DNA from 3 places in the Enterococcus gilvus ATCC BAA-350 genome. Region 1 is predicted to be linked to each of the others. Evidence: predicted binding sites of a transcription regulator. Region 1 holds the regulator's gene; each other region holds the start of a gene.
The links. Region 1 encodes LexA, which represses DNA repair genes until DNA is damaged. Its sites were predicted from a motif close to CNAACANNTGTTNG; they were not measured.
Positions count from the first base shown of each region.

Region 2: the regulator LexA is predicted to act here: its motif matches at 1,351-1,364, upstream of I592_RS13315 (replication-associated recombination protein A).
Region 3: the regulator LexA is predicted to act here: its motif matches at 3,329-3,342, upstream of I592_RS20600 (Y-family DNA polymerase).

Region 1 covers NZ_ASWH01000001.1:1,505,702-1,510,548, forward strand. Annotated here, with positions in the region: gene recJ (single-stranded-DNA-specific exonuclease RecJ) at 1-2,089, shown strand, start outside; gene I592_RS07485 (adenine phosphoribosyltransferase) at 2,104-2,616, shown strand; gene I592_RS07490 (hypothetical protein) at 2,738-3,007, opposite strand; gene lexA (transcriptional repressor LexA) at 3,112-3,735, opposite strand; gene I592_RS07500 (DUF896 family protein) at 3,868-4,110, shown strand; gene tkt (transketolase) at 4,203-4,847, shown strand, end outside.
Region 2 covers NZ_ASWH01000001.1:2,696,259-2,701,105, forward strand. Annotated here, with positions in the region: gene prmA (50S ribosomal protein L11 methyltransferase) at 1-70, opposite strand, end outside; gene I592_RS13305 (DUF3013 family protein) at 83-559, opposite strand; gene I592_RS13310 (DNA-3-methyladenine glycosylase) at 562-1,188, opposite strand; gene I592_RS13315 (replication-associated recombination protein A) at 1,595-2,872, shown strand; gene I592_RS13320 (MDR family MFS transporter) at 2,934-4,358, opposite strand; gene I592_RS13325 (MarR family transcriptional regulator) at 4,523-4,847, opposite strand, start outside.
Region 3 covers NZ_ASWH01000005.1:51,313-56,159, reverse strand. Annotated here, with positions in the region: gene I592_RS20625 (BRCT domain-containing protein) at 1-188, opposite strand, end outside; gene I592_RS20620 (Spx/MgsR family RNA polymerase-binding regulatory protein) at 262-657, opposite strand; gene I592_RS20615 (hypothetical protein) at 931-1,230, opposite strand; gene I592_RS20610 (hypothetical protein) at 1,252-1,431, opposite strand; gene I592_RS20605 (AbiH family protein) at 1,758-2,960, opposite strand; gene I592_RS21535 (hypothetical protein) at 3,054-3,215, opposite strand; gene I592_RS20600 (Y-family DNA polymerase) at 3,362-4,729, shown strand; gene I592_RS20595 (hypothetical protein) at 4,722-4,847, shown strand, end outside.

The sequences.
Region 1 (4,847 bases):
AATGCACGACATGGAGAGAGCTGTCGAGCGTATTCAAGCAGCCGTAATGGAAGAGCAAGCAATTTTAGTTTATGGTGATTATGATGCAGACGGGATTACAAGTACGTCTATTATGGTAGAAGCGCTTGAAATGATTGGTGCAGACGTACATTATGTATTGCCAAATCGTTTTATTCACGGATATGGACCAAATAAATCTCTTTTTGAAGAAAAAATCAATGAGGGGATTCAATTAATCATTACCGTTGACAATGGCGTAGCTGGGAACGAAGCAATCGATTATGCCAATTCTAAAGGTGTTGACGTTATCGTTACCGATCATCACGAGTTGCCGCCTGTCCTTCCAGATGCGTATTGTATCATTCATCCCCGTTATCCAGAAGGACAATATCCATTTGGAGAACTTGCGGGAGCCGGGGTCGCTTTCAAGTTGGCGACTGCATTGTTGGAAGAAGTTCCTCTAGAAATGCTTGATTTAGTTACCATTGGTACTGTAGCAGATCTAGTCTCAATGACTGGTGAAAATCGGTTATTCGTTAAATTAGGCCTGCAAGCCATCAAACAGACACAGCGTTTAGGGTTGCTAGAGTTATTAAAAGTTAGCAGCGTTGATCTACAGAAGGTTGATGAGATGAGTATTGGTTTCAGCTTAGGGCCAAGGTTGAACGCCATTGGCCGGTTGGGTGACCCCAATCCTGCTGTAGAACTAATGACTACTTTTGACGAGGAAATTGCTCACACTCTAGCTGAAAAATTAGATAAAATCAATGATGAGAGAAAAGTAATCGTGCAAAAAACGACGGCTGAAGCAACAGCATTAATCAATCCGGAGGATAAAGTCCATTTAATTGCTGCGAAAGGTTGGAATCCAGGCGTTTTAGGAATTGTCGCAGGCAACATTTTAAAGCAAACCGGGCAGCCAACGATTATTTTATCCATTGATGAAAATGGTGTAGCTAAAGGATCAGGAAGAAGCATCGAAGCGTTGGATCTGTTTGGGATGTTAACTACAATGCGTTCTGAGTTTACTCATTTTGGAGGACACGCAGCAGCGGTGGGTTTAACTATGCCAGCTGATAGAATTCCCTCACTGCAAAAATTGATGAACGATTATATCTTGGCTGAGCAGATAGATTTGAGTAAAGGATCTGAGTTGAAAATAGATGCTTCTCTTCCTATAGCAAAAATTTCTTTAGGTCTTGTAGAAGAACTAAAAAAATTGGCTCCTTTTGGCACGGATAATCCTGCCCCTCATTTTTTAGTGAATGGAAATGTGAGCTTTTTCAAACGCATAGGTAGCGAGCAGCAACATGTTAAATTCTCATTGAAAAATGAGGATAATCAATTAGATGCTATTGGATTTGGCTTTGGAGAAGAAGCTGAAGAGATACAGCAACCGGACACTCAATTTGTAGGGGATTTAGAAATCAATGAGTGGAATGGGCAGAAAAAAGTGCAACTCCGTTTAATTGATTTTGCTTCCGAAGGTACACAAGTAATTGATCGACGTGCGAAATATACTTGGAATCAAAAAATTGATAGCGGTAAAGCTTTGTATCTGGCTTTTCAAAAGGAGAATCAGAAATTCTTTTCTAAAGAATTGCAGCACTCAATTGTATTATACGATGCGACTATTGACTGGACTGACTACGATCAATTAATCGTACTTGATTGTCCTGATCATAAAGAACTTTTACAGGAAATCACGATTGCCGGACATTTTGAGCGAATTTACCTTTATCTTTATAGCTCAGATGAAGCATATTTAAATGGATTGCCAAGTCGTGAACAATTTGCAAAACTTTATCAATTTTTCCGAAAACAGCCTAAAGTCGATATTCGATTTAAATTGAAAAATGTTTCGAATTACTTAAGAATCCCAGAAAAATTATTAGTATTCATGATTCACGTGTTTTCTGAGTTGAAATTTGTTACAATAGACGACGGTGTTTTACAAATGGTCGAGTCTCCAGAAACTCGGGCTTTTGAAGAGAGTAAAATTTATCAAAAACGCATGGCTCGAATTGATAGCGAAGAATTTTTATTGATGAATGATATTCAAACTATTAGAAATTGGCTGAAAGGCTAGGAGGAACAACCGAAATGAATTTGAAAGATTATATTGCTAGTATCCCAGACTATCCAAAGGAAGGGATTGTATTCCGTGATATTTCTCCACTCATGGCTGATGGCGAAGCATATCGCGAAGCAACAAAACAAATCGTCAATTACGCAAAGGAAAAGCAAATCGATATGGTCGTCGGTCCAGAAGCTCGTGGATTTATCGTAGGATGTCCGGTAGCATTTGAATTAGGATTAGGATTTGCGCCAGTGCGTAAACCAGGTAAATTACCTCGTGAAGTAATCGAAGTTGAATACGAAAAAGAATACGGTACGGATACTTTAACGATCCATAGCGACGCAATTAAGCCTGGCCAACGGGTATTGATCACTGATGATCTGTTAGCAACTGGAGGAACAATTAAAGCGACGATAGAATTAGTAGAAAAGCTGGGCGGCATTGTTGTCGGGTGTGCCTTCTTAATTGAATTAGAAGGGTTACACGGGCGTGATAAAATCCAAGGATACGACATTTTAACATTGATGGACTACTAAAAAGAGTTAAATAGAAAAGAGGCTGCAGACAATGCTCTAATTTAGAACATTGTCTGCAGCCTCTTTTTATTAAATATCAAAAAAGCAGTTGGATGAAATACCCAACTGCTTGAGTGAACGATTAAGCTGACTTGTGATAACGATGATCGTACGTTACATAATAAAAATCCTCGGCAGGTTCTGTAGTGTAAAACTCTTCTTCCTCATTTTCCTCTTCAACGGAATGGTATTCCGCATAATGCTGAGCGTACTTTCGCTCGTCCCATAACATGAACCATACAAGGAACAAACCAGAAAAAATGACGATCGTAGCTAAAGACCCTAACTTACCAATCAATAAACCTAGTAACAATACAGCGATAATTAAACCAAATCTTCTTACTGCTTTCATCAATAATCACTCCTATTATAAAAACGCGAACGTGTGTTTGTATATCTATTATACGAATGTTTGTTCGTTTTGTAAAGAAAAAAATAATCGGAAGTAAATTCCGATTAATAAATATGGTTTCGATACAAACCGACAACTTTTCCAAGAATAGATACGTTATCGAAAATCAGAGGAGCCAACTCGTCATTTTCAGGTTGCAACCGAATATGATCAGCTTCCCGATAGAATCTTTTGCAGGTCGCTTCATTCTCATCCGTCATCGCAATCACGATCTCTCCATTTGTAGCTGAAGATTGTTGTCTTACAATCACGTGATCTCCATCATAAATTCCAGCATTGATCATACTTTCACCACGGATAGTCAGCATGAACAAGCCGCCTTCTTCACTAGAAAGGTCTGGTGGAACAGGGAAGAAATCCGACGCTTCTTCGACTGCTAAAATGGGTTCACCAGCTGTTACAACACCTAACATAGGAATAACTTGCGGTGCTGCCCCGATTTTTTCTAATCCATTAATAGTTAACTCAATTGCTCTTGGCTTAGTGGGATCGCGCTGGATCCAGCCTTTTTTTTCTAACCTAGATAAATGGCCATGAACAGTAGAGGTAGACGAAAGATTCACAGCTTCTCCAATTTCTCTAACAGTGGGTGGGTACCCTTTATCTTCAACGCGTTCATGAATGAAACGTAACACTTCTAATTGTTTTGTTTCCGTTCTTTTTGCCAATGCCCGCACCTTCTTTCGTTTTTTTTAGTGTAGCATAGTTATTCGAACAAATCAAACAAGCGTTCGTATTTGTTTACACTTTCAACTTCTTTTTTTTTATGTATAATTAAAGAGGGAAAAGAGGTGCGCAAAATGATCAATGATGAAACAATTGCTAGAATCAATGAATTATCAAAGAAAAAGAAAACGTCCGGTTTAACAGATGCAGAGGCACATGAACAGAAGGTTTTGCGGGAAGAATACATCGCTTCATTCCGTAGTGGAATGCGCCATCACATCGAAGGAATGAAGGTTGTTGATCCAGAAGGCAACGATGTCACTCCAGAAAAATTAAAAAAGATTCAAAAAGAAAAAGGATTACACAATAGAAAGTAAATCTTTTGTCAGTAAGTGATTGAAAAGTCAAAATAAATCGGTTACAATGAATTTGTAATTAAAGTATTTATGACCAAAAAGGAGGAAGTAATTTGTTCGACAAAATCGATCAACTAGGTGTAAACACAATCAGAACATTAAGTATTGAAGCAATCCAAAAAGCAAACTCAGGTCATCCAGGACTCCCCATGGGTGCAGCCCCAATGGCTTATGCTCTATGGACAAAGCATTTGAATGTTAATCCAGCGACTTCATTAAATTGGGCAAATCGCGACCGGTTTATTCTATCTGCAGGTCATGGTTCGGCGATGTTGTATAGCTTATTACATCTTGCAGGATACAAAGTAACGATTGATGATTTAAAAAGTTTCCGTCAATGGGAAAGCAAAACACCAGGGCATCCTGAATTCCTTCATACGGATGGTGTCGAAGCAACTTCAGGTCCTTTAGGTCAAGGTATTTCAACTTCTGTTGGGATGGCAATGGCTGAAGCTCATTTAGCAGCAACATACAATCGTGACAGTTTTGATGTGATGGATCACTATACCTACGCTTTGTGTGGAGATGGCGATCTAATGGAAGGCGTATCTGCTGAAGCAAGTTCTATGGCGGGACACATGAAATTAGGCAAATTGATCGTGTTATACGATTCAAACGATATCTCTTTAGATGGACCTACTTCAAAAGCCTTCACTGAAAATGTAGGTGCTCGCTATGAAGCTTATGGTTGGCAACAT
Region 2 (4,847 bases), 1.2 Mb from region 1:
CCATCAAAATATTCGAAACAGCTTCTACTGCTTCGCTTTCTGTCGTTACCTTTACTTCATTCCATTTCATTTTTTTCGCCCCTTAATAACTTGGATATGGCAGATAGCTGCTGTCGGTTGGTTTGATCGTCGCCTTGAATACCGCATCGTCCCAGTTCATTTCAAAAACCGCGTCCTCACTATCATCCGCTAAAAAGTCTAGCAAATCGCTCTGGCCTTCCTCAATCACGTCCTTCAAATAGTCTACGACAGCGGTCAGTTCATTTTTCTTCATGCCTTTTTTGCCTTCGTAAGGAATCACTGCCAAATAATTCTCTGTATCGTAGTCAGATTTAGTCGGATCGACTAATACGATCGCGTCTTCAAACTCAATGATTTCCTCCTCTGAAGCCACGCCATCTACATCATCGATCTCAATCTGTTCTTTATTCTCTCCATAAATGCGAAAAGCGATCTCAAAACTGTGGTTTCGCGTATCCCAATCCAGTGCTAGTTCATAATCAGGAATTTTTTTGTTCAAGTATTTGTCTAAATAAGTAATCATGGTCTCTTTTGCCATTTTTAGTTCCTCCATCCATTGTTTTCTTCTAGTAATGCTTTGCGTTGATTGGTTATGTAAGGATTTCCAGAAACAACAAAACGCAGAGGTTTCTCCGTCCAAATCCCTTTATTGGGTATGCCGATGCGTGGAAGAACCTCGATTTTTTTAGGAATCCGTCGTTTTTCAGGAACCAAATGCAGGCTACTTGTAAAAATAGAGTCGCCATATAATTCACGAGTGATTCCTAGTGCCTCCACTAATTTCCCCGGACCGTCGGAGAGCATCGCTCCCGCTCTGCCATGACGATTGCGGATCATTTGCGCCACGCCATCAACCGGTTCAAGCCCTCGGATCATTACACCTTGAGGCGTTCCTTCAGGCTGAGTGATCATATTTAAGATCAAATGCGTGTGCATCGTGTATAAATAGATCGTTCCCGGCTTTTCATACATGGCACGTACACGAGGAGTCGCACGCATCCCGTAACTATGCGCCGCTTCATCCTCTGGCCCTAAGTAGGCTTCACAATCAACGATGTAGCCACCTAATGTCCCAGAAGGCGTTTCATGCTCTAAATACATTCCCAATAAATAGCGCGCCACATTTTCCGTCGTTTCTGTATTAAAATAATCAATTAACTGCTCCATTTTTCTCACCTTCTACATGATACACAATAATCCTGCCGCATGCTACGCTCAACGACCAAAACTCAGCAAACACAAAGGAATCTTTCTAGTCGAACAATAGAACTCCCTCCCCTTCTCTAACATATCCAAACAAAGCACCCTCACCAAAAAAATGCTATAATGAGAACATACATTTGCCAGTCCAACTTTTCGCAGTTTACTAAATTCAACGTGAACACACTTTGTTAAATGTAAACATCAGAAGAACTGTTTCGTTGGATGCTAAGCGTACGAAAATAGATACCTTACTCTGAGCTAGCTGCCAGTTCTGCTTTTCGCAGTTTATTAAAACTCGTAATTAATCTGCTTTTTACTCGTAACCATCGCAACTGAAATAGTATTATTCATTCTTTCAAGGAGGTTTCTCATGCAACAGCCGTTAGCTTATCGTATGCGCCCACGCAACTTAGACGAAGTTGTCGGGCAGCAGCATCTAGTTGGTCCCGGAAAAATTATTCGGCGCATGGTTGATGCGCGAATGCTTTCTTCGATGATTTTATATGGACCGCCAGGCACAGGAAAAACCAGTATCGCAAGCGCCATTGCTGGCTCAACAAATTATGCGTTTCGAATGTTGAATGCGGCTACGGACGCAAAAAAAGATTTACAGATCGTCGCCGAAGAAGCAAAAATGAGCGGGACAGTTATTTTATTGTTAGATGAAGTGCATCGCTTAGATAAAACCAAACAGGATTTTCTACTGCCTCATTTAGAAAGCGGCCGCATCATCATGATTGGGGCTACCACCGAAAATCCCTATATCACAATCAATCCCGCGATTAGAAGTCGAACGCAGATTTTTGAGGTAAAGCCGTTAGATGAGTACGATATTATCTCCGCAGTTAAGACAGCTTTAAAAGACAAGGAGCGCGGACTTGGAGAGTATCCTGTGGAACTAGATGAGGATGCATTGACTCATTTGGCTCGCGCAACAAATGGCGATTTAAGAAGCGCACTGAATGGATTAGAATTAGCGACAAAATCCACACCTAAAGATACTGAAGAAAAAATTCATTTGACGCTTTCGATCATCGAAGAATGTGTTCAACGGAAAGCCTTGACTCATGATAAGGATGGCGATGCCCATTATGATGTGATCTCTGCTTTTCAAAAGTCTATTCGCGGCAGTGATGTGAATGCCGCATTGCACTATTTGGGCCGATTAGTCGAAGCGGGGGATCTGCCGATTATTTGCCGTCGGTTGATGGTCATCGGTTATGAAGACATTGGCTTGGCAAATCCCGCCGCAGCCGCTCGAACCGTCCAGGCAGTCCAAGCAGCAGAAAAATTAGGCTTTCCCGAAGCACGGATTCCTTTGGCGGATGCAGTCGTAGATCTTTGCTTGTCCCCTAAATCGAATTCTGCCTATGCCGCATTGGACGCGGCGATCACAGATATCCGAATGGGGAATGCCGGAGAAGTACCTGACCATTTACGAGACAGTCACTACAAAGGGGCAAAGGAGTTGAACCGCGGCATCGGCTACCAATACCCGCATAGTTTTGAGAATGCCTGGGTTGATCAGCAATATTTACCAGACAAAATCAAGAATGCCCATTACTATGAACCTAAATCTACCGGTAAGTATGAGCAGGCTCTCGGACAGCAATACCAACGAATCGAAGAATGGAAAAAGAAGAAATAAGTTCTTCTTTTATAAAGAGGCAAAAACAGGCGTCAAGCTTTCGGGCTTGACGCCTGTTTTTTTAAATCGTGTGCTTATCAGCAGAGGCTGTTGTTTTATTCGTTAGGAAGAGACTCGGCAGGAAGAGCAATGCTAAGACAACGACTGAGACGAGAAAGCCCGCATGATAGGCGGCCAGCTCATGGGCAACCGTTGGCTGAGCTCCTTGCAATACCGTAGCCACTACTGTAGCGATCATCGCTGAACCAACACTTGATCCTAGATTTTCAATAATATTGATACCTACACCTGCGTCAGGCAATTCTTCATCCGCTAAGCCTGTATACGCATCGCTGGTCAACGGTAAATTGATGCCGCCAAAGCTTGTTCCTCGGATGAACAGGATCAGCGCGATCCAAATCATATTCGTTTGATCGGTGACAAACAGCAGTGGGATCGTCCCAACTAAAGAAATGACCAAGCTGACGATCACAACATATTTTGCACCAAGCTGATCGATCATTTTCCCGATCAATGGACGCGTGACTAACATCCCCACTCCTTGGGGAATTAGGGCAATCGCAGCCTCCATCGCGGAAAAATGACGGAAATTTTGGAAAAATAGTGGCAAAATAAGCATGGGGCCCATAATAGCGATGTTGGCGAAAAACAGACCGACACTTGATGCTTTGAAGCTGCGATGAGAAAAGATTGTTAGCGGCAACACCGTCTTGTGCCCTTTATACCGATCGTAGAAGATATAGGCGATCAAGAGCAGCACGCCGATACCTGTCCAAGTCAAGGATTCGCTATTATTGAACGTTGCATGATCCGCAGCTTTTGTAATACCGTAAATCAACGCGGCGCTCATCGCTGATAAATCAAGAATACCGAAAATATCCAATTTACTTTCTCGGTTAAATGGTTCAAAAGCGGGCAATGTTCGCATCATTAAAGGTGCCGCGATGAGAACGATGAAAACATTGATAAAGAAGATCCAGCGCCATGATGCCGCTTGAACGATGAACCCGCCTAATACAGGACCAAGGATCGGTCCAAAGATCATTGGCGTACTGACGATCGCCATGACGCGTCCGATATTTTCGGGACCTGCCGTTTTAACTAACAGGGTTGACATCAAGGGCGTAATGATCCCTGCCGTAAACCCCTGAAGCAGACGAAAAACGATGAAGCTCGTAACACTCCAGCTAATACCTGCTAAAACAGAGGTGAAACCGAAAAGAATGACGGCAGCAATGAAAATCTTCTTTCCGTCAAAACGATTCATCAGCCAACCTGCGATAGGTACGGCAATGGCTAACGCCAAGACATAGCCCGTGATCGCCCATTGGATCGTTGCTAAGTTCGTGTGAAAATTTCTGGTCAATTGATCAATGGCGATATTCACCATCGTTGAGTCCAGCATTGGGGCAATAGCGCCTAAAGCAATCGCCCAGGCAGCAGATAATACTTCTTTTGGTAATTTATTTAAATGTGATTGAGTCATAGAAAACACCTTTCTTATTGTTATGGATTTGATTGAAATGTCTATTCTTCCCCTTGTCGAATAGCGGTCTTTTTTGTTTCCCAGGAAACTATACAGCCTCTTTGTTTCCTTGTCAACAAAATTAAATCAAAAAAAAAGAAGCAGTCGCGAATGACTGCTTCAAATCAGTGAGTTGTGATCCCTTGTTTCTTGATTTCTGAATCCAAATGTTGGTTATACCGTGCGAGAAATGTTAAGAAGGCATCGTATTGATCGTCAGTAATTGGTTCAAAAACAACCTCGTCGCGATCTTCAAATTCTTGGTGAAGCTGCTCATGAATATCAAAGACCTTTTGTCCTTCTTCAGTCAGCTTAAAATAAATTTCCTTTTTATTATCCGCCTTTTGGTAACTTTCAATATACTTCTTTTGCAGCATTTTTTTCGTCAGCTTACTGATGGCCCCACGAGTCATATACATAGATTCCGCCATTTTTGTAACGTTTGGGTCT
Region 3 (4,847 bases), on a different contig from region 1:
CCGACGACAAGAATATCTGTTTTTTTGGTGACGGCATGTTGCACGTCGCCATTTAGAATAGAAACTAAATGTTGCGCTTTTTCTCTAGTCATCGTTTGTAAGGTACCTGTGAAAACAATTTTCTTTTGAAAGAGTAAATTTGTTTCAGAGGGGAGGGGAGACCCTAGATTTTCGCCCAAAATAATCACCACTTTTTGACATTAGTTTCTGACACGATGTTAAAGCTAGTATAAAGCGTTTTAGGTATCGTGTCAAAAACTATTAAGTTTTTGACACGTATCGGAACTCATTTCTTTTTTTGTATCGCACGTCTTTAGGAATTAGTGTATAAACTTGATCTTTGTCATAGCCTATATAAAGTTTTTCTCCTCTAATTACAAACGGTCTTTTTATTAGGGAGGGATTTTTTACCATTAGTGCAACTAATTGTTTCACGCTAAGCGGCTCAATATCCGATTCAGTTAGGTTCAATTGATTTTTCAATGAACGAGTGCTAAGAATCTCTTCAAAGCCATTTTCTGTAAAACTCAGGATGTTCAATAGTTCTTTCTCTGATAAAGGTACTTCATCAATATAGCGTTTCTCATAGTTAACCCCTTGTTCATCAAGCCAATTCAATAATTTTTTACAGGATACATGACTTTTTTGTACAAACACTCTCAACAATTTATTTGCCCTCCCTAATTTATAGCTGTTTTGTATTTTTAGAATCCTACTTTATTGATCGTAGTAGCGTCTCCAAATTAAATATTTGTTTGACTATGGTTAGTAGGTGCAAATTGATTATATCGAACACAAGTTTTATCTGAAAGAGTGAAATTAAAAAAAAATTAGATTGTTAATGAAAATGTAATCGTTGGGAGATTAGAAAAAAGAACCTCCGCTCTCCTCGAGCAGTGGCTCTTTCTTGTACCAGCAGTGCTTATCAATTTATTTTAAAAGAGAAAAAATCTCCATAAATTCACTAAAGGTAAATAGCAAGATTCGTTTCGTACCCAGTCGAACTAGAATCATGCCATATTCAAACGTTTCATTCCCCGAAGGAAGATCAATGACGGCGCGCCCCGATTCTGTATTAATTTTACTTTTCTCAATCGAAAATGGAAGACAAAATTTCTGCACTTCTTCCCAATTGTCCCTTACATATAGAATGTAGTCTACATCAACATTGAGCTTACAGGAACCGCTGGGGTGAGAAAGTAGACTTTTTTCTGCTTCACTTAAATTCATAGAACGCCCGCTCCTTTCAGACTACATATATTTTTCAACGAAGTATTTTACAATCTGCTCGAATTCTTGCTCACTTAAATTATCATAATAGCCACCTTTGTAATAAGACAAGCCCATTGTTAAAGATTGTATAGGCGTAAATCCAGAGAATTCAAGCTGGCTCTCCATTAATTTTAAAGCAGCTTGTTGTTCTTCATTCATGGTGTATCCTCTCCTCAAATATTTTTATACCTATATAGTATCAATAATTTTTCAAAAAAACACACCTAACAGTGAAAATACAAGCCTGTCTGCTATAGTATGGAAACGCTGCTTTTCCGTTTAAAAAAACACATTTAAAAGTAACATATTTTTGAAGCTGGAAACTTGATACAAAGGACAGATCATATACCACTTATAGGTATACCCATAGGTAACGTGTATAACTTATTTTGAAATAGGTCGTATAAGGGCATACCGCGCACAGGTGAGAATTGAATAATAGAGTGCCTTATTTTTCAGGCCAATTTCAGGTTATTTAAGTAATATTAAAGCATGGGTGAAACAAGTAGTTTTCTCACACTTAATCTTTTTTCAATTATCAATTTATGAAGCAGATTATCCCCATGATCCTTATTTACCATTGTCTGACCGTATTTTTTAATCAAACGACTAACGTCTAATACTTGTTCTTGTTGGATATTTGGTCGGTAATCATTATAAAAGAAGATGAGCTCTACTCGTGATAAATAAATATCGTAATAATCGAATATTGATTGAAAGTAAGAATAATCTGCTTCACTTAATGAATGACCATAGAAAATTATTTTGTGAATATCCTCTTTATTTGGCAAAATCGTTTGCGTCTGATTAAACCAACTGTCATTTTGTAGTAATTGTCGATATGTTTTTGTAAATCTGTAAGCAACATCCTTAACATTAACTTTGTTTTGATCTATCCCGAGGATAATGTTGTTTTCTTCTAATCGACCGTGAATATTTTGCCATTGAAGATGCTTCACATTTAAAACATTAGACGTAAAAGGTCTAGTATAGTTAAAAGACAGCACACTAAGGCGAACTGGAAATTCAGGGTTGGCTTGTTTTTTTATATTTTCTAAAAGATGTTCTGCATTTTCTTTATAGCAATACATGTCGTGAGGGTCATCTAAACTGTGCAACAAGTATTCGCGAAAATTATTTTCAAACTTCTTTAATTCAGATAATAGGGTGCTCTTTGAAGTTGAAGGATCAGGTAAATTAAATAATGAAGCTACAAATATAATTAATTGTGAATAAAAGTATGATGAATATTTATTTTCTTCATCACGTATCTTATCAATTGTATATTTTGATTCTTTTATTTGTATAAAATTCGGAATTCTTCTTTTTGATTCAGAATTGTATGGCTCATAAACCAAAAAGTCTAATATTCTTGACTCTACATCATTCCATTTATCTGGAATTCCTTCTTTTCCGTAATAGATAATCAAATCCCAAATATTAATTTTTTTTGGTTTTTTATAATCGTTAAAATAATCTTTAGCCTCAGAATAAAGGGAATATCTTTCTCCTCTGTTTTCGCCCGATCGCTCACAAAATAGTACAAAAAATTCTTCGAATTCTTTCTTTAGACGATCCAAATCCAAAGTTAAATCATCACTGAATTTTGAATGGAAATATTGCTCATATTTAGAACGTAAATTACAAGTTAAATCAAAGCCATTGCCTAAAACTAATAGATTCTTCATGTTCAGAAGCTCACTCCTTCATTGTATGCTGTAGTTGATTCTTATATATTTTCTCTAGTAAGTCCACTTTAGTAATCAGGTTCATTTCCTCCTTTACTGGTGAAAGAACGTAGGGAATAATTCGTGAACAAATTCAACACTGTAAAAAGTCAAAAGTTCACGAACTGTCTCAAGTATTTGTCGTTGCAGGTGTGGCTCAATTTGTTCTTGTTTCAATAAACAGGAGACGTGCTGAAGATATTCTTCTTTACTCATACGTATTCACTTCCTAAAGTATCTTTATAGTTATCATATCAGCAATTGCTCATCAAAACATCGTTGTCAGTAAAAATAATTGACTTCTCTAAGAGACCGTGTTTAAATTATACCGAACATACGTTCTTTTGGAAAGGGGTATTTCTATGGATTGGAACGATAATCCACTATTCGACTATGAAAAAGAACCCAGTCGCGATATTTTGTGTATCGATTGTAAAAGCTTTTATAGTTCCGTTGAGTGCGTAGAACGTGGACTAAACCCTTTGACAACTAAATTGGTGGTCATGAGCTATCCCTCGGACAAACCAGACGAGCGGGGCAGTGGCCTGATTTTGGCTTCGTCACCAGCTGCGAAAAAAGCCTATGGAATTTCCAATGTTTCAAGGGCAAGAGATTTACCATTTCCGTATCCAGAGGATCTCATTATTGCAGCACCTAGAATGTCTTACTATATGAAGAAAAACATGGAGATCAATAATATCTATCGAAAGTATGCAGATGAGAACAATCATTCTGTCTTTTCCGTAGACGAATCCTTTCTTGATGTGACTGACTCCTTGAAGTTATATGGCTGTACGACAGCAGACGAACTCGCGCGGTTAATACAAATTGATGTTTGTCGATCCACAGGCATCTACACGACAGTAGGGATAGGGGACAACTGCTGGTTGGCCAAAGCTGCCCTTGATCTCTATAGTAAAGCTAGTCCGAACATGCGGGCGGAAATTCGCTATGAAGACGTTCCTGAAAAATTATGGTCGATTACGGATCTCACGGAATTTTGCGGCATTGCGAAGCGAACCAACAGAAGGCTTCAACAGATGGGCATTCGTACAGCTTATGAGTTGGCACATGCCGATTATTGGCGGCTAAAGACACAACTTGGCGTAATAGGAACCGAGCTTTACGCAAAAGCTTGGGGCATCGATCGAAGCTTTATCGGTCAGAAATACACGCCTAAATCAAAATCGATTGGCAACAGTCAAGTCTTGAATCGAGATTATACTCGTCGAGATGAAATCGAGGTCGTGATTAAGGAAATGGCGGATCAAGTCGGTACACGCTTGCGGCGAGCAGGAGCGAAAACCGAATGTGTTTCTTTATGGATCGGGTACTCGATGGGTTATATCGATCCCAACTATCCTGAAACCCGAGGGTTTCACCAACAAATGAAACTGCCATTGACGAATGCCAGTAAAGAACTTGCAGAAGCGTTGCTGATCCTTTTTGATCGTCATTATCATTTTCAAGATGTCCGTAATATTGGGGTGAATTGTTCCAAGCTCAGTTTTACGAATGCCTTGCAACTGAACCTTTTTCAAGAACCCGAAGAGCAACTCAATAATTTTAAACTTGATTTCGTCGTCGATACGATCCGTAAGAAATATGGCTTCAAATCGATTGTTCATGCTCATAGCTATATGCCTGGTTCAAGAGCGATCGCTCGCTCTACGCTGGTTGGAGGCCACGCAGGGGGTCAATCTGGAATCGAGAGTGATCCGCATGGTTAAACGAACAAAAAAAGAGTTCAAGGACTATAACGACTTTCATGATCGCGAGTTTGGCCTGAAGTGGGGAACTGCCTATGCCTTAGATGATCTCATGAAAGGTGTTCGTGCCAACGAAACT